One region of the Microbacterium sp. NPDC091382 genome, then DNA from elsewhere that is predicted to be linked to it. Evidence: predicted binding sites of a transcription regulator. Region 1 holds the regulator's gene; the other holds the start of a gene.
What was found. The regulator HspR, encoded in region 1, represses chaperone genes until heat shock. The targets are predictions, from matches to a motif close to AAGTTGAGTCNNNNNGACTCAACTT.

Region 1 (8,019 bases):
TCGTCGCGCTCATCCTCGGGCTCGTCGCGATACGGCGGGATGTCGGGGCTCGCCTCCTCGGCGGGATCGCGATCGGACTTTCGGCCGCGACCCTCGTCGGAACGGTGCTGGGGTTCGCCTCATCCACCATCGGCAGCCAATTCCTCTGACGGCGAGGTTGAAGACATGGAACTCGGATTCGCTGCCGTCGTCGTCGGGATCGTCGCTCTGAGCCTCGCCGTCGCACGTCGACGTGCACGACTCGATCGGTCCGCGATCGACGAAGAGGGTCACGGCGCGGCCGCACGCCGAGGCGCCGACTCCGAAGCCCGCATGGCGAAGGCCACGGCGGTCTACGTCGACAACCGCAGCCACGCGGGCGGTGCCGGCGGCGTCTGACCCGGCCCCGTCCCGGGCTTCCGCCTCAGCGGCGCGTCAGGTCGGTCGCCGCGGCCAGCAGGATCCGCGCCGAGCGCACCCAGTCGAACGACCGGATGTGAGCGGTACCGCGCGCCACCAGACGCTCCCGAACGCCCGGTTCGTCGAGCGAGCGCACGGCCTGCGCAACGGCCTCCGGGTCGAGCGGATCCACGTACAGCGCACCGTCACCGGCGACCTCGCGGAAGATCTCCATGTCCGTCACGACCGCGGGCACACCGAGTTCGAGAGCCTCGGCGACCGGCAGGCCGTAGCCCTCGTCGAGGCTCGTCGTCACGAGCGCTGCGTCATCGGCCAGGAGCGCCGCATAGGCGGCATCCGTCACCCCGTCGTGGAAGACGACCGAGGCACCCGCGGCCAGGGACGTCAGTTCCCTCCGCCGCTCGGGCGAGATGCGCGACAGCAGATGCAGGGTGTGGTCAGGCAGCTGCCGCATCGCGGTGACGAGAGTCTCGACGTTCTTGTACGGCATGAACGAACCCATGTAGACGAGGTTCCGCACCGGCCCCGCGCCGACGACGGTCCCCTCGGGCAGCAGTTCGGCGAGGCGCTGCGGCGCGTTCGGGACGACGACCACCGGGCGCTTCGTCAGCCTCACGCGGGCGAATTGGCGCGCGCTCGTCTCGCTGACCGTTGCGACGAGGTCGGCGGCGTTGAGTGTCCAGCGCTGCGGCCAGTACGACAGGTGGAACAGTCGCCAGCCGAGGCGCACGTACCAGGGCAGGGCGCGAGGCGGGGTGCGGTGCCGGTAGTAGATCGTGTCGTGCAGCGTCAGGATGAGGCGGAACCGCCTCCCCGCGGAGCCGATCGTCTGCATGGGCGAGAACACCACGTCGGGTCGGTGGCGGTTCAGCATCAGTGACGAGAACGGCTCCGCGGCCGATGTCGGCGCGTGGATCCTCAGCGTGACCGCGCCGTCCGGCAGGAACGCGCGCTGCCGCTCGTCGTGGATCAGGAAGGTGACCTCGGTGCGGTGGGAGGCCGCGGCATCCGACACCGCCCGCGCGAGTTCCGCCGAATAGCGACTGATGCCGTCGTGGAAGTCCGTGCGGATGTAGCGCGCGTCGAAGAAAAGCCGCATGTCAGCCGTCGAGCGGTTCGCCGCGGTACAGCTTCTCGAACGTGTCGAGGGTGCGTTCGATGTCGTGGATCTCGACGCCGTCGAGCGAGGCCTGCTGCATGCGCGAGTACTCGGCCTGGTCGGCGGTGAGCACGGTGCGGATCTTCTCGGCGAGTTCGTCGGCATTCCCCGGCTCGAACAGATAGCCGTTTTCACCGTCGTGGACGAGGTGCGGCAGCGCGACGGCGTTGGCCGCGATCACGGGAAGACCCGAGGCCATGGCCTCCATCGTCGCGATCGACTGCAGCTCGGCGACCGAGGCGATGACGAAGACGTCGGCGCGGGTGTAGGCGGCGCGGAGCTCCTCCTCCGACACGCGCCCGCGGAACGTGACCCGGTCGGTGAGGCCGAGCCGCTGCGTGGCCTGCTCGAGGTTCTTGCGCTGGTCGCCGCCGCCGACGATCTCGAACTCGAGGTTCAGGTCGGGGAGCTTCGCGATCGCCTCGAGGGTGACCTCGACGTGCTTCTCGGTCGTGAGGCGCCCGACGAACAGAACCCGGCGGCGGTTCTCGCGCGGCTCGAGGTTCGGCGTGTAGTTGCTCTTGCGGATGCCGCAGCTGATCGGGACGACCCCGTCGATGTCGATCGTGTTCTCGAGGAACTCCGCCGCCTTGCGCGTGGGCGTCGTGACGGCCCGCGACATGGCGAACGTGCGCTTCGCGTCGTCCCACGCGAGCTTGAGGAAGATGTCGTACAGGAACTTCGGCAGCAGCGTGAAGTCCAGGATGTTGTCGGCCATGATGTGGTTCGTCGCCACGACCGGGATGCCGCGCTGGTTCGCGATGCGGGTCAGCGCGCGACCGATCACGATGTGCGACTGGCTGTGGACGACGTCGACGTCGATCTGGTCGAGGAGCCGGCGCGAGTAGTGCTTGCCCATCCAGGGGAGCACGAAACGGAGCCAGTCGTGCGGGTGCCACCGCCATCCCGGCAGTCGGTGGACGGTCAGCGGCTGCCCCTCGATGTCCTCGGTGAACACACCGTGGTTGCGGTGGCCGACGCTGGGCGTCACGACGTGCACACGGTGGCCGCGCTCGGCGAGGCCGGCGGCGAGGCGCTCGGTGAAGCGCGCTCCACCGTTGACGTCGGGCGCGAACGTGTCGGCCGCGATCATGATGGTCAGGGGGCGGCGCTCGGAGGCGGGACTGTCCGGGGGCGTCATGGTCACGGGGTACGGGCCAATCTGTGCGTCGGAGGCGAGGGGGCTCTCGCCGGTGGGGCGCAGGGATGTGCGGGGCGCCGGGGCTCGATTCTAGCCCGGGTGCCGTTCGCGACCCGCTGGGAGGTCGGCGCGCCCCGGGCTCAGGGCCGTCGGAGGCGTCGCCCCTACGCTTGTCGGCATGACCCGCATCTCCGCCCAGGCCGACCCCGCGCAGTGGGTACCGATCACCGGCTCGTTCGGGTTCCGCGGACGCCGCGCCCGCAAGAAGGCGATCGGGATGCTGCTCGCCCAGGCGAACGCCGCGTTCGGTCGCGAGCAGCCCGGCAGCAGGGTCGCCGCGTGGGCGATGAGTCAGGCGATCCCCGCGTTGATGCGCCGCGCCGACGGACGTCTGCTCGCATGGGTGTGGAAGGACGACCCCGAGCTGCTCGTCGCGATGGCCCAGGTTCAGGAGCTCACCCCGCAGCTGCGGACGATGCGCGCCAGCATGCCGATCGAGTACGACGACACCGTCGCGTTCACCGGGTCGCCGCTCGGCGTCGGCGAGAAGCTCGAGATGCCCCTGCCCCCGAACCCTCGCCAGACGCCGTTCGCCTCGTACACCTGGGACACCGGCACGCACCTCGTGACCCTCACCGCCGTCATCTCCGACCGCGAGCGGTTCGGCACCGTCATCCCCGCCGTCGACGCGCTGGCACGGTCGCTCCGCCTCGTGACCGACCTGACCGTCGGCGAAGGCCCCGGCACCCTCCGCATCGACCCCGCCTGACGCCCGGCATCCGCTTGCCGGTCGCCTCGTACCGTTGAGCCGTCGCAGATGGTCATTCTCGCCGCCGCGGACTGACCATCTGGGCCGTCTCGACGCGCCAGCCCCGCTGGAGCATGGTGCTGCGCACGCGTTCCAGAACGGCTCGGCGGGCGGGACCGCGATGCGAGCGGTTCACCCGTCACACGCCAGCCGGCGGCGGCGAGGTCGTCGAGGCGGTCGACGTCGCGGGCGTACTGGCGGTCATCCAGGCGATGCTGTTGCCCGTCGTACTCGAGGAGGACTCTCGTCGGCGCGTGGACGAGATCGCCGACGGCCAGGAACCGGCCGCGCGCGTCCCGAATCGCGGCGTTCACTTCGAAGCGCGGGAGTCCGGCCTCTCGCGCGTCCAGTCGGAGGAGCGTCTCGGCGACCGAATCCGTGCGCGGCTCGGCGAGCGCGAGCGCACGTCGGAGGCGACGCACACCGCGAGACCCGACTCGGCTGTCGACCTCCGCCTCGAGAGCATCGACGGTGAGCACGGGATCGTGCCTGCGGAGAAGGGAGTCCGCTGCGACCACGAGTTCCCGGTCGGTGAGAAGGGATGCCGCCTGGCACCACGCAGCGGCCGGCTCGGCCACAGGCATCCCGTCGACCAGCCGGAGGCGAGCCACCTGCGATTGGTGCCCGCGGACGCCTACCCCGCGAGCCCGTACCGTCGGGGGGATCGCGGTCACATCGAGAGCGGCTCGGAGTCGGTCAGGACACCAACCACCCGCGAGAACGAGCGCCGTTGCGTGAGAGAAATACTCCCCGGCCCGCAGCTTGGTCAGGTACCCGCGTGCGAGCCCCGTCACGTCGCTCGATTGCTCGCGCGAACGGACGCCGTAGAACGGTGCGGCCAGTGACGGATGCCGCAATCGGCGGCGCGTCACGCCGGCGTCGAGCGCCCGCGAGACGGGGAAATGGTCGGGAAGATCCGGGGGAAGAACAGTCGGCATCCGTACACCGTCGTGCGGTTGACCGCTCACGCCCCGCCCCGTCACCCGATCTGTGGACAGTCACCACCGTCGACCCCGCGGGCAGAAGCCCGGGCAGAACGCCCGAGCCGTCGCAGATGGTCGCTTTCGACGCCGTCAGGCGACCATGTGAGACGGCTCGGCGACGCGCCGTCGCGCGGCGGGTCAGTCGGTGGGCGGGTGCGGGCGGTACAGCACGACGTCTGTCGCGCGGCGCACGCGCGTGCCCTGGCGGAGCGTGACGACCGAGCCGGTCGCGCCGGCTGCGAACACGCGGGCACCGCGGCGGGCGGCGACCTCGTCGCGCAGGCGACCCTGCAGTCCCGTGACCTCGCGGCGCAGCATCCGCACCTGGTTCTCGAGCTCGATGATGCGCGAGATGGCCGGCAGGCTCACGCCGTCGGCCGACATCTGCGCGACCTCGCGCAGTTGCGCGACGTGCCGGAGGGAGTACCGGCGCGACCCGCCACGGGTGCGCGCCGGTACCACGAGTCCCAGTCGATCGTACTGACGCAGCGTCTGCGGGTGCATGCCGGCGAGCTCTGCGGCCACCGCGATCGCCAGGATCGGGGCGTCCTCGTCGACCTGCTCGTTCGCCATGCGTCTCACCTCACTCGCGCGCCTTGGACATCAGGTCGGCGCGGGGATTCTCCTTGGGTTCCAGCTCGTGGAAGCGCTCCAGCGCTTCGCGCGCGGGACCGTCCAGGTGCGTCGGAACGGCGACCTGGACCTCGGCGAGCAGATCGCCGGTGCCCTTCGCCGTCTGAACCCCGCGGCCCTTGACGCGCAGCACACGTCCCGACGGCGTCCCCGGCGCGACGCGCAGCTTGACAGTGTCTCCGCCGAGCGTCGGCACCTCGATCGTCGCGCCCAGCGCCGCCTCGGTGAACGTGACGGGAACATGGATGCGGAGGTTCAGCCCTTCGCGCGTGAAGACGGGATGCGGGCGCACGCCGACCGTGAGGACGATGTCGCCCGCCTCCCCGCCGTCCGGCGAGGGACGGCCCCGGCCGCGCAGCTTGATCTTCTGACCGTCCGAGACCCCCGCGGGGATCTTGACCTTGATGGGCTTGCCGTCCTCGCCCTGGAGCGTGATGGTGTCGCCCTTCACAGCGGTCGTGAAGTCGAGCGTCGTGCGGGCGGTGACGTCGGCACCGCGCTGCGGGCCGCCGAAGCCGCGGAAGCCGCCGCTCGACTGCCCGAAGCGACCGGAGCCGAAGCGGCCACCGCCCTGCTGGCCGAACATCGCGAAGAGGTCGTCGAAGTCCGCCTGCTGGCTGGTGCCGCCGGGCTGGAACCGGCTGAACACGTCCTCGAAGCCGCCGCTCGCCCCGGGCTGGAAGCGAGCGCTCCCCGACCCCATGGCGCGCAGCTGGTCGTACTCGGCGCGCTGCTCCTTGTCGCTGAGCACCGAGTACGCCTCGCTGACCTCTTTGAACTTCGCCTCGGCCGCGGCGTCTCCCGCGTTCGAGTCGGGGTGATAGGTGCGCGCCAGCTTGCGGTACGTCTTCTTCAGGTCGGCGTCCGAGACGTCCTTGGACACCCCGAGCACCTTGTAGAAGTCCTTGTCGAACCAATCCTGACTGGCCATGGGCGCGCTCCCTTACTCGGCCGGAACGGCGACCACGACCTTCGCCGGACGCAGCTCGAGGTCCCCGAGGCGGTAACCGACCTCGACGACCTCGAGGATCGTCGGCTCGGTCGTGCCGGGCGTGGGCGCCTGGAAGATCGCCTCGTGCTGCTGCGGGTCGAACGTGTCGCCCGCCGCGCCGTAGCGCTCCACTCCCAGGCGGGCCACGACGGCCCGCATCTTCTCGGCGATCGCGGCGAGCGCGCTGCCCTCGGCGAGGTCGCCGTGCTTCTCGGCACGGTCGAGGTCGTCGAGCACGGGGAGCATCCCCTTGGCGACGGCGCCCTTGGCGCGCGCGATCTCCACCTCGCGCTGCTCCTCGGTGCGCCGGCGGTAGTTGGCGTACTCCGCCTGCACGCGCTTCAGATCGAGGAGCAGGTCGTGCTCCTCCTCCGGCGCGTCGGCGACGGCGGCCTCGTCGGACTGGGCCGCGCCGAGGATGTCGTCGACCGTGAGCGCTTCCGGCTCCGTGTCGGCATCCCCGGCGGGCTCCACCGACTCCTCGGCCGGGGTCGCGGCGACGTCGTCGCCCTCGTCCGGCTTCTCGAAGTCCTTGTCCGCCATGCTTACTTCTTCTCGTCCTCGTCGTCGACGACCTCGGCGTCCACGACGTCCTCATCGGAGGATGCCGCCTGCTCGCCGGCCGGAGCATCGGCCCCCGCCTGTGCGGCGTCGGCCTGGCTCGCGGCGTAGATCGCCTCGCCGATCTTGGTCTGCGACGCGTTCAGCTTGTCGTAGGCGTCCTTGACGGTGTCGTCGTTGTCGCCCGCGAGCGCCGTCTTGAGCGCGTCGACGTCGGCCTGGACCTCGGTCTTCACGTCCTCGGGCAGCTTGTCGGCGTTCTCGGTGAGGAGCTTCTCGATCGAGTACGAGAGCGTCTCGGCCTGGTTGCGGACCTCCGCGGCCTCGCGGCGCTTCTTGTCCTCGGCGGCGTGCTCCTCGGCCTCGCGCACCATCCGCTCGATGTCGTCCTTCGGCAGCGACGAGCCTCCGGTGATCGTCATCGACTGCTCCTTGCCGGTGCCCTTGTCCTTCGCCGACACGTGGACGATGCCGTTCGCGTCGATGTCGAAGGTGACCTCGATCTGGGGGATGCCGCGGGGAGCCGGTGCGATGCCGGTGAGCTCGAACGTGCCGAGCGGCTTGTTGTCGCGGGTGAAGTCGCGCTCGCCCTGGAAGACCTGGATGGCGACCGACGGCTGGTTGTCGTCGGCGGTCGTGAAGGTCTCGCTGCGCTTGGTCGGGATGGCCGTGTTGCGCTCGATGAGCTTGGTCATGATGCCGCCCTTGGTCTCGATGCCGAGGCTCAGGGGGGTGACGTCGATGAGCAGCACGTCCTTGCGCTCACCCTTGAGGACACCTGCCTGCAGGGCGGCGCCGACGGCGACGACCTCGTCCGGGTTGACGCCCTTGTTGGGCTCCTTGCCGGCTTCCTTCTTGACGAGCTCGCTCACGGCGGGCATACGCGTCGACCCACCGACGAGCACGACATGGTCGATGTCGGCGACCTTGATGCCGGCTTCGCGGATGACGTCCTCGAAGGGCTTCTTGGTGCGGTCGAGCAGGTCCTTGGTGAGGTCCTCGAACTTCGCGCGGCTGAGCGTCTCGGAGAGCGAGACGGGGCCGGAGTCGGTCAGCGAGAGGTACGGCAGGTTGATCGAGGTCGACTGCGAGCTGGAGAGCTCCTTCTTCGCCTGCTCAGCCGCCTCCTTGAGGCGCTGCAGCGCGATCTTGTCGCTCGAGACGTCGACGCCGCTCGTGTCCTTGAACTGCTTGATGAGGTAGTCGACGATGCGCTGGTCCCAGTCGTCGCCACCGAGGCGGTTGTCACCGGCGGTCGAGCGCACCTGGATGGTCGAGAAGTCGTCGTCCTTGCCCACCTCGAGGAGGGAGACGTCGAAGGTTCCACCACCGAGGTCGAAGACG
Region 2 (8,019 bases), 710 kb from region 1:
GAAGATCACGGCCGCGAATGTCGCGACGAGCGTGATGACGATCAGCGCACCGAAAACGAACATCGCGGTACCGCCCCGCGTCTCCCACGCCTCGGCGGGCGTGCGTCGCGCCCTGCCGGCCGCGAGATCCGCGACGAAGCCGTCCGGCAGCGGCTGGCTGTCATCGAGGAGGCTGAGGCGCCGGACGCGCGCCTCGTCGGCTCCCTGCGCGATCGCCCAGCGCAGGTAGGCGGACACCTCGTCGGGGTCCGCGTCGGGCGCGGCGACGGAGTATCGACCGGCCTGCTCGCGCGCTCCGCCGGCGCGGTAGAGCACCACCAGCGCGGTTCTCAGGTCGGCGTCGTGAGGGTCGCGTTCGAGGGCGGACCGCAACGGCCGGGCAGCGCGTCCGGTGCCGACGACCGCCGCCCGGTCGAATGCGTCGGCCATCGCGGCATCCGTCGTCCCCATTACCTCAGTATGGCCGCGACCGTCGTTCACCCTCAGTTAAGTTGTGCACAACTCGATTGCGTGCAACCATATCGGTATGAGAGCGACCGATCAGATGGTGTGCTTCGGGGTGTACTCGGCCAGCCACGCCTTCGGGCAGGCGTATCGGCGCGTGCTCGCGCCGTGGAAGCTGACGTACCCGCAGTACCTCGTCATCGTCGCTCTCGGCGATCAGGAGCCCCGGTCGGTCAAGGAGTTGGGCGCAGAGCTCTTCCTCGACTCGGGCACACTGTCGCCGCTCATCCGCCGCCTCGAAGCGCGCGGCATCGTCTCCCGTTCGCGCAGCCCTCACGACGACCGTGTCGTCGAGGTCTCGCTGACGGACGACGGCCGTGCGCTCCGCTCGGAGCTCTCCGTCGTCGGCGCGGAGATCGCGCGCTGCACCGGACTGGACGAAGAGAAGGCGCGGATGCTGCTCGACGTGGTCCACGACCTGAACCGCGTCATGCGTACCACCGACGAGGCGATCGCCTCCTGACCCGAAGGACATCATGGAAGCTCTCTACACCGCAGAAGCACTCGCGACCGGAGGCGGCCGCAACGGCCACGTCCGCTCCCTGGACGGCCTCGTCGACACCGACGTCCGCGTCCCCAAGGAGATGGGCGGCGCCGGTGGCGCTCCGAACCCCGAGGTGTTCTTCGCCGCCGGCTACGCCGCGTGCTTCCACAGCGCCCTGCAGTCCGTCGCCCGCGCTCAGAAGGTGACCCTCGAGGACACCAGCGTCGGCTCGCGCGTCAGCATCGGCGCCAACGGCGAGGGCGGCTTCGGTCTCGCCGTGCAGCTCGAGGTCGTCATCCCGAACCTGCCGCACGACCAGGCGCAGGCTCTCGCCGACGCCGCACACCAGGTGTGCCCCTACTCGAACGCCACGCGCGGCAACATCGAGGTCACGGTCACGGTCGTCGAGGACTGACCTCGGCCGGTCTCAGAGGGCCGCACTCAGACGACAGGGCTCACGCGCAGCCAGCGGAAACCGCAGGCGGGCAGCGTGAGCCCTTCGTCGATTCCGAGCTCCACGCCCTCGATCAGATCGAGTGCCGTCGGGGCGAATCCTGACAGCGTCTCCGCAGGGACGTGCGCCGGCTCGGACGACACGTTCGCGAGCACGAGCACGACGGTGTCGTCTCCGGGACGCTGATACCCGACGACGGATGCCGCGGGCACGCCGAAACCGATCAGGCGCGTCCCGTCGAACTCGGGCGTCGTGTGCCGGACGGCGATGAGCTTGGTGAGGTCGCGGTGGATGCGGCCGGCCGAGGTGGCGGCATCCGTCCTCTGCGCGTAGCGGTCGCGCGGCTTCTGACCGCGGTGCGTCCAGCGCGGGTCGTCTTGACGCTCCGGATCGTCGCGGAACGTGGGGTCGTTCAGCTGCCCGACCTCGTCGCCCAGCCACAGCATGGGAAGGCCCGGCACGCTCAGTGCGAGCGCGTGCGCGAGGACGACGCGCGCCTCGCCGAGCGGATCGCCGGCCTCGACCCCGGCGAGGGATGCGGTCGTCCCGGCCACGCCGCCGGCCGTCGGCAGGCCGCGGCCGAACGACGAGCCGTCCGTGTAGCGAGCGGTGAGCTCGGCGGCATCCGTCTGCCACACGACGGCATCCGCGTCCCGCACGGCGGCCACATCGATGCTGCCGGCGCGCGCCTCGAGAGCACGCTGCAGGGGCGCGGCGTCGCCGGTGGCGAGGGCGTGCCACAGCGGAGCGGAACCGGGGGATGCCGGGAGCACATCGACCCCCGGTGCACCGATCGCCAGCACGGCGGCGATGACGTCCACCGCGTCACGATGCGGGAGGAGGAAGACCTCGACGCCGCGCCCGGCGAGGAAGAGCAGGTCGTCGATCAGCCCCGCCAGATCGTCGCGCGCGGGGACGTCGACCGCGAGCGAGATGCCCGACAGTCGGAGCTGGGCCGCCAGGTCCGACAGGCGGTCGATCGAACCGAGGCCCGGGTCGCCGCGCCGCAGGTCGACGGTGCCGTCCTCGCGACGGGCGAACGGGGATTGCACGTGGAGCACGCTCGCACCCAGGTCGCGCAGGGCGGGGATCTCGTCGCGGAGGCCGGCCAGGTTCCCGGCGTACCTGTCGGCGTAGCAGGCGGCGCCGAGGGCGAATCGCGAACTCGTCCGGGCGGAGTTCGCGGCACGCTGCTCGCCGTGCACCTTGAGGTCGAGCGAGCGTCCGTTCGCCGCGACGACCGCCGCCGTCACGAGGTCGAGCTCATCCGCGGCCGTTCCGCGTCGGGCCAGCGCCGCGAGCAGCGTCGGGAGGTTCGCGCGGATCCGCTCCGCCGCCGCATCGTCGACGCGGACGCGATCGGCGACGGCCGACAGCGTCGCCGCGAGGTCATCCTCGGCGGCCCCGATGGTGCTCATGCGGTGGACCTCCCGCCCCCAGCGTAGAGGGCGGGCCGGCGCTGTCTCAGTCGGCGCGCGCCACCGTGCGGTCGAGGAACGCGTGGATCGTCGCGTGCAGCGCCGCGGTGGAGGCCGCGTCGATCGCTCCGGAGTGACCGCCCTCGATCGGCTCGAGGTAGTGCACTTCGGCATCCGTCTCGTCCGCCAACCGCGCCGCCATCTTGCGCGCCTGCACGGGGCCGACCCGGTCGTCGCTCGCGGCCGCGTAGATGAGGGATGCCGGGTACCGCCGCCCGGGCTCGATGAGGTGATACGGCGAGAAGGTCTTCACGAACTCCCACTCGGCCGGGTCGTCGGGGTCGCCGTACTCCGCGATCCAACTGGCACCGGCCGACAGCCGCGTGTACCGCCTCATGTCGAGAAGAGGCACGCCGCAGACGATCGCCCCGAAGTCGTCGGGATACTGGGTCAGCATGTTGCCGACGAGCAGGCCACCATTGCTGCGGCCGTGGCAGGCGATCCGGTCGGAGGTCGAGACGCCGCGGCGGACGAGGTCACGTGCGACGGCGGCGAAGTCCTCGTAGGCGCGATGGCGGTTCTCGCGCAGGGCGGCGAGGTGCCATTCGGGACCGAACTCGCCGCCGCCGCGGATGTTCGCGACGACGTAGACACGACCCTGCTCGAGCCAGGCGGGACCGACGATCGTCGGATACTCGGGCGTCAGCGCGTGCTCGAACCCGCCGTAGCCGTTCATGAGCACGGGAAGGGCGCCCGAGCGCTCGCGCGGACCGACCTCGAAGTACGGCACGCGGGTGCCGTCGGCCGACGTCGCCCAGTGCTGCTCGGCCACGAGGCCGGACGCATCGAAGGTGGCGCGACTGCGATCGACGACACGCGGTTCCGCACCCGGCTCGAGGACGAGCAGGGTCGGCGGCGTGAGGAAGCCGCGCGCGACCACCCACAGCTCGTCGTCCTCGTCGTCGTCGGCGGTCGCGATGTTCGCGCTGAAGAGGTCGGCGTCGCCCATTCCCAGGTCGATGTCGCTCCCGACGAGTGTGTCGGGGTCCAGCGACACGAGCCGGCTCTGCACCCGGTCGAGCACCGTCAGGACGAGCCGGTTCCGCGTCCAGGTCCACGTCTCGAGGACGGCGGTGTCGGTCGGGGCGAACGCGACGCGAAGGTCCGAGCCATCCCCCTCTGTGACGGTGTCGAGAGGTCCGATCAGCAGGGTGCCGGCGGGATGCGTCGTGTCGCCGATCTGCCACGGTGTCGTCGTGCGGACGGTGACGATCTCGCCGTGCACGTCGACGTTCGCGTCCTGAGGCACGGCGATGAGGCGCGGTTCGCCGCCGTCCCACACCCAGGCCTCCGAGTGGAAGAAGTCGTGGGCGATGATCACCATCGGGGTCGCCGTGCCGCCGGTGTGGTCGACGTGCGCGAACACGCCGACGTCCGACGCGACACCCGTGACGATGGGCGGCGCGTCCTCGAGCGACTCGCCGCGGCGCCATGCGCGGGCATTGATCGGGTAGCCCGAGTCGGTGACGCCGCCGCCGTGCAGGGCGGTCGCGACGAGCAGGGTGTCGCGGTCGATCCACGCGATCATCGTCTTCTCGGCGTCGAGAGCGAACGGGGTGTCGTCGACGAAGCGACGCGTCTCGAGGTCGAATTCGCGCACGACGGAGGCGTCGCCGCCGTCGGGGCTCAGCCGCACGAGGGCCCGGCCGCTGCCTGCCGGACCGTGGGCCGCGCCCGCGAACGCCCAAGCCGTGCCCTCCTCGCGGCCGAGAGCATCGATGTCGAGCAGGACCTCCCAGGCCGGGGTACCCGCCGTGAACGAGGCGCGCAAGGTGCGACGCCACAGGCCGCGGGGGTTCTCGGCATCCCGCCACAGGTCGTACATGAGATCGCCGTGCCGACTCGGGACGACGAGCCGATCGGGGTCCTGCAGGATGCCGGTCAGCCGGCTCTCGAGCGACGTCCGGGCGTTTCCGGCGAAGGCCGATTCGGTCTCGGCCGTCTGCTCGGCGGCCCACGCGCGGGCCTCGGATCCGTCGATGACCTCCAGCCAGAGGAAGGGATCGGCGGGCTCGGGGGCGATCTCAGGGGCGCTCATGCCGCCAGCCTACGGGGCGGTCCGCGGGGTGCGTTCGCCGTGCGAGAACCGTTGGCACTCGCATATCGAGAGTGCTAATCTGAACGTACTTGAGCCGCCGAGGCTCAACTTTGAGACCACATCACCGAAGGAGAGAATCATGGCGACCTACGACCCGTTCCGTGACCTCGACCGCATCGCGTCGACCCTCTTCGACACGCGCCGCGGCCCGCGACGGATGCCGATGGATCTGTACCGCGACGGCGACCACTACGTCCTCAACGCCGACCTTCCGGGCATCGACCCGGGCTCGGTCGACATCGACGTCGACGGCCAGCTGCTCACCATCCGCGCTGAGCGCACCGTGGGGGCGGCCGACGGAGTGAAGTGGATCACGCGCGAGCGCGAGACCGCGAGCTTCCTCCGCCAGCTCAACCTCGGCCAGGGAATTGACACCGAGGCGATCACCGCGACCTACAACAACGGCGTCTTGACCGTCACCATCCCGGTGAGCGAGAAGGCCAAGCCGCGCAAGGTCGAGGTCGTCGCCGAGGGTTCGGCCCCGACGATCGCCACCCGCGAGAGCGAGCCGCAGCCGATCGACCAGTGACCGGATCGCCGGTCCCGCAGTGACGAATCGCCCTGCATCCCGTGCCGGATGCGGGGCGATTCGTCTGCGGTCAGAACCCGCGCAGCCGGGCGGTGAGCTGTTCGAGCTGCGAGAGTTCGTCGTCGGTGAGCACCGACATCCGCTCGGCGATCGTGCGCCCGTGGATGGTCGCGACGCGCCGGAACGTCGAGGCGCCCTTGTCCGTCGCGCGCAGGATCGCGCCGCGTCCGTCCTGCGGGTCGGGGCACTTCGAGACGAGGCCGCGCGCGACCATCCGATCGACCAGGCGCGAGACGCTGGGCTGGCTGATCAGCATGTTGGCGGTCACGTCGCGCAGGCGCGCGGTGTGCTCGTCGCACCGGGTCACCGTGAGGAGGACGTCGTATTCGGCGCTCGAGAGCTCGTCGTCGTCGAAGTCCTGCGAGATCTCGGCCATGACCTCGTGCTGCGCGCGGAAGAGGCTCTCCCATGCGGCGATGGCGAGGCGTCGGTCGGTCATGGCGTCCACTGTATCGCCGCGTGCCTCCACGACGAGCGCGATCGGTCGCCTTGCGGTCACCCGCACGTCACGCGGTGTTTCCCCCTTCAGGAGAGCATTCTCATGGACCTGGTTGTCGCTATGTCCTGACAAATATCCTCGTCATCGATAGTCTGCGACGACTCCCGCAACCAATGGAAGTGAGGCGCGCCCGTGAGCGTGATGACACAGACAAGACGACGAGGCACTCGTGCCCGTATGGCGATCGGCGGACTCGGAGTCCTCGTCGCCTGCACCCTGACGGCCGGGCCCGCTTTCGCGGCCGCCGGCTTCACCGAGGAGCAGATGACCGCGACCTACGCGTCGGACGCCACCGCGTCGACCGGCGACTCGAAGGCACCCAGCGCCGACAACTGGTCGGTGCAGATGATGGACGTCTTCGAGGATCTCCGCACGGATCGCGGCGAGGGCGGCAACGCAGCCGTCATGGATTACAACGACGAGCTGACGAGCGAGATCAACCTCACCGCATCCGATGCTCAGGTGGAGCGCGCCATCGTCGACCAGTACCAGGACATGTCCGTCAGCATGGGCGACGCCTTCGGCGAGAAGCTCGGGGCGATCTACGCCGGCGCCGTCGCCGACGGCGAGCTGCCGAAGCTGACGTGGCTCCTGAACAAGGAAGGCGGCAAGCTCGGGTCGACCTCGTCGAGCAACCCGCCGAAGAACTACTTCGACTACAAGCGTCCCTATCTGCGGCTCGACACCACGAAGGACCTCGTCTACCGGGACAAGGAAGGCGGCGACGCGTGGGGCTCCAAGAGCGGGTCGTTCCCGTCGGGGCACACGTCCCAGGCGTACTGGCAGGGCACGGCGCTCGCCGAGATGCTGCCCGAGCTCGCGCCGCAGATCCTCGCGCGCACGGCCGAGGCCGGCAACAACCGCATCGTGATGGCGGCTCACTATCCGCTCGACGTCATCAGCGGCCGCATGATGGGCCAGAAGATCATCGCACTCCGGCTCGCCGATCCCTCTATGCGCAAGCTCGTGGACGAGGCCGCCGCCGAGCTCCGCGGTGTCCTCGAGCGCGGCTGCGGCGACACCCTCGAGAACTGCATCGAGAAGGACGTCCCGTACCTGACGACGGACAAGGCGCTCGCGTACTACCAGGAGCACCTGGGCTACGGGTTCCCCGCCACCGGCCCGAAGGGCGTTCCCGTCGTCGTGCCTGCGGGCGCGGAGGAGCTGCTCGTCTCGGCTCACCCCGAACTGACGCCCCAGCAGCGCCGTCAGGTGCTCGCCGTGACGGCGACGGACTCCGGCAACCCGCTGGACGTGGGGGAGCAGGAGAGCTGGCAGCGCATGAACCTCGCGGCCGCCATGGCCGCGAAGGTCACCGTCCGCGAGGACGGGTCCGTCGTGATCGGCGCGCCCACGCCCGACCCCGAACCCACTCCGGACCCCGAGCCCACGCCCGACCCGGAGCCGACTCCGAACCCTGAGCCGACTCCCGACCCCGAGCCCACTCCGGCTCCGGAGCCGACTCCGGCTCCCCAGCCCACGCTCCCGTCGACGGGGGGCGCACCGGGTGCACCCGTCGCCAACGGTGACGACCTCCCCGCTGCAGCGCAGGGAAAGATCCAGGCATCCGTCCGCGGCGACCGCATCGTGGTCTCGGGTCTGACGGCCGGGCAGCAGTACTACGGGTTCATCTACTCGACCCCGACCGCGCTCGGACAGGTGACGGCGGATGCCGCAGGTTCGGCGACCTTCGCGCTCCCGGCCGACCTCGAAGGGGGAACGCACCGCGTCGCCGTCGTCGATGAGTCCGGCGATCTCGTCGGCTGGGCCACGGTGACGGTCGCCGATGGCGAGGCCGCCGCGATCGACGATCGGGAGCTGGCGTCGGCGGGCGGCCAGTCGGCTCCGCTGTGGATCGCGGGAAGCGCGGGAACGGCCCTCCTCGCCCTCGGTGTGGTGCTGCTGATGCGCCG

Region 2: the regulator HspR is predicted to act here: its motif matches at 5,045-5,069, upstream of ACIQLK_RS05035 (Hsp20/alpha crystallin family protein).

Annotation. Positions count from the first base shown of each region.
Region 1 covers NZ_JBIVUD010000001.1:329,715-337,733, forward strand. The annotation lists gene ACIQLK_RS01550 (hypothetical protein) at 1-149, shown strand, start outside; gene ACIQLK_RS01555 (hypothetical protein) at 166-378, shown strand; gene ACIQLK_RS01560 (glycosyltransferase family 4 protein) at 404-1,498, opposite strand; gene ACIQLK_RS01565 (glycosyltransferase) at 1,500-2,699, opposite strand; gene ACIQLK_RS01570 (hypothetical protein) at 2,878-3,468, shown strand; gene ACIQLK_RS01575 (hypothetical protein) at 3,582-4,352, shown strand; gene ACIQLK_RS01580 (heat shock protein transcriptional repressor HspR) at 4,629-5,063, opposite strand; gene ACIQLK_RS01585 (DnaJ C-terminal domain-containing protein) at 5,074-6,054, opposite strand; gene ACIQLK_RS01590 (nucleotide exchange factor GrpE) at 6,067-6,657, opposite strand; gene dnaK (molecular chaperone DnaK) at 6,660-8,019, opposite strand, start outside.
Region 2 covers NZ_JBIVUD010000001.1:1,040,542-1,048,560, forward strand. The annotation lists gene ACIQLK_RS05010 (DUF6584 family protein) at 1-450, opposite strand, end outside; gene ACIQLK_RS05015 (MarR family winged helix-turn-helix transcriptional regulator) at 545-967, shown strand; gene ACIQLK_RS05020 (organic hydroperoxide resistance protein) at 981-1,403, shown strand; gene ACIQLK_RS05025 (hypothetical protein) at 1,430-2,860, opposite strand; gene ACIQLK_RS05030 (prolyl oligopeptidase family protein) at 2,907-4,958, opposite strand; gene ACIQLK_RS05035 (Hsp20/alpha crystallin family protein) at 5,098-5,547, shown strand; gene ACIQLK_RS05040 (MarR family winged helix-turn-helix transcriptional regulator) at 5,618-6,046, opposite strand; gene ACIQLK_RS05045 (phosphatase PAP2 family protein) at 6,248-8,019, shown strand, end outside.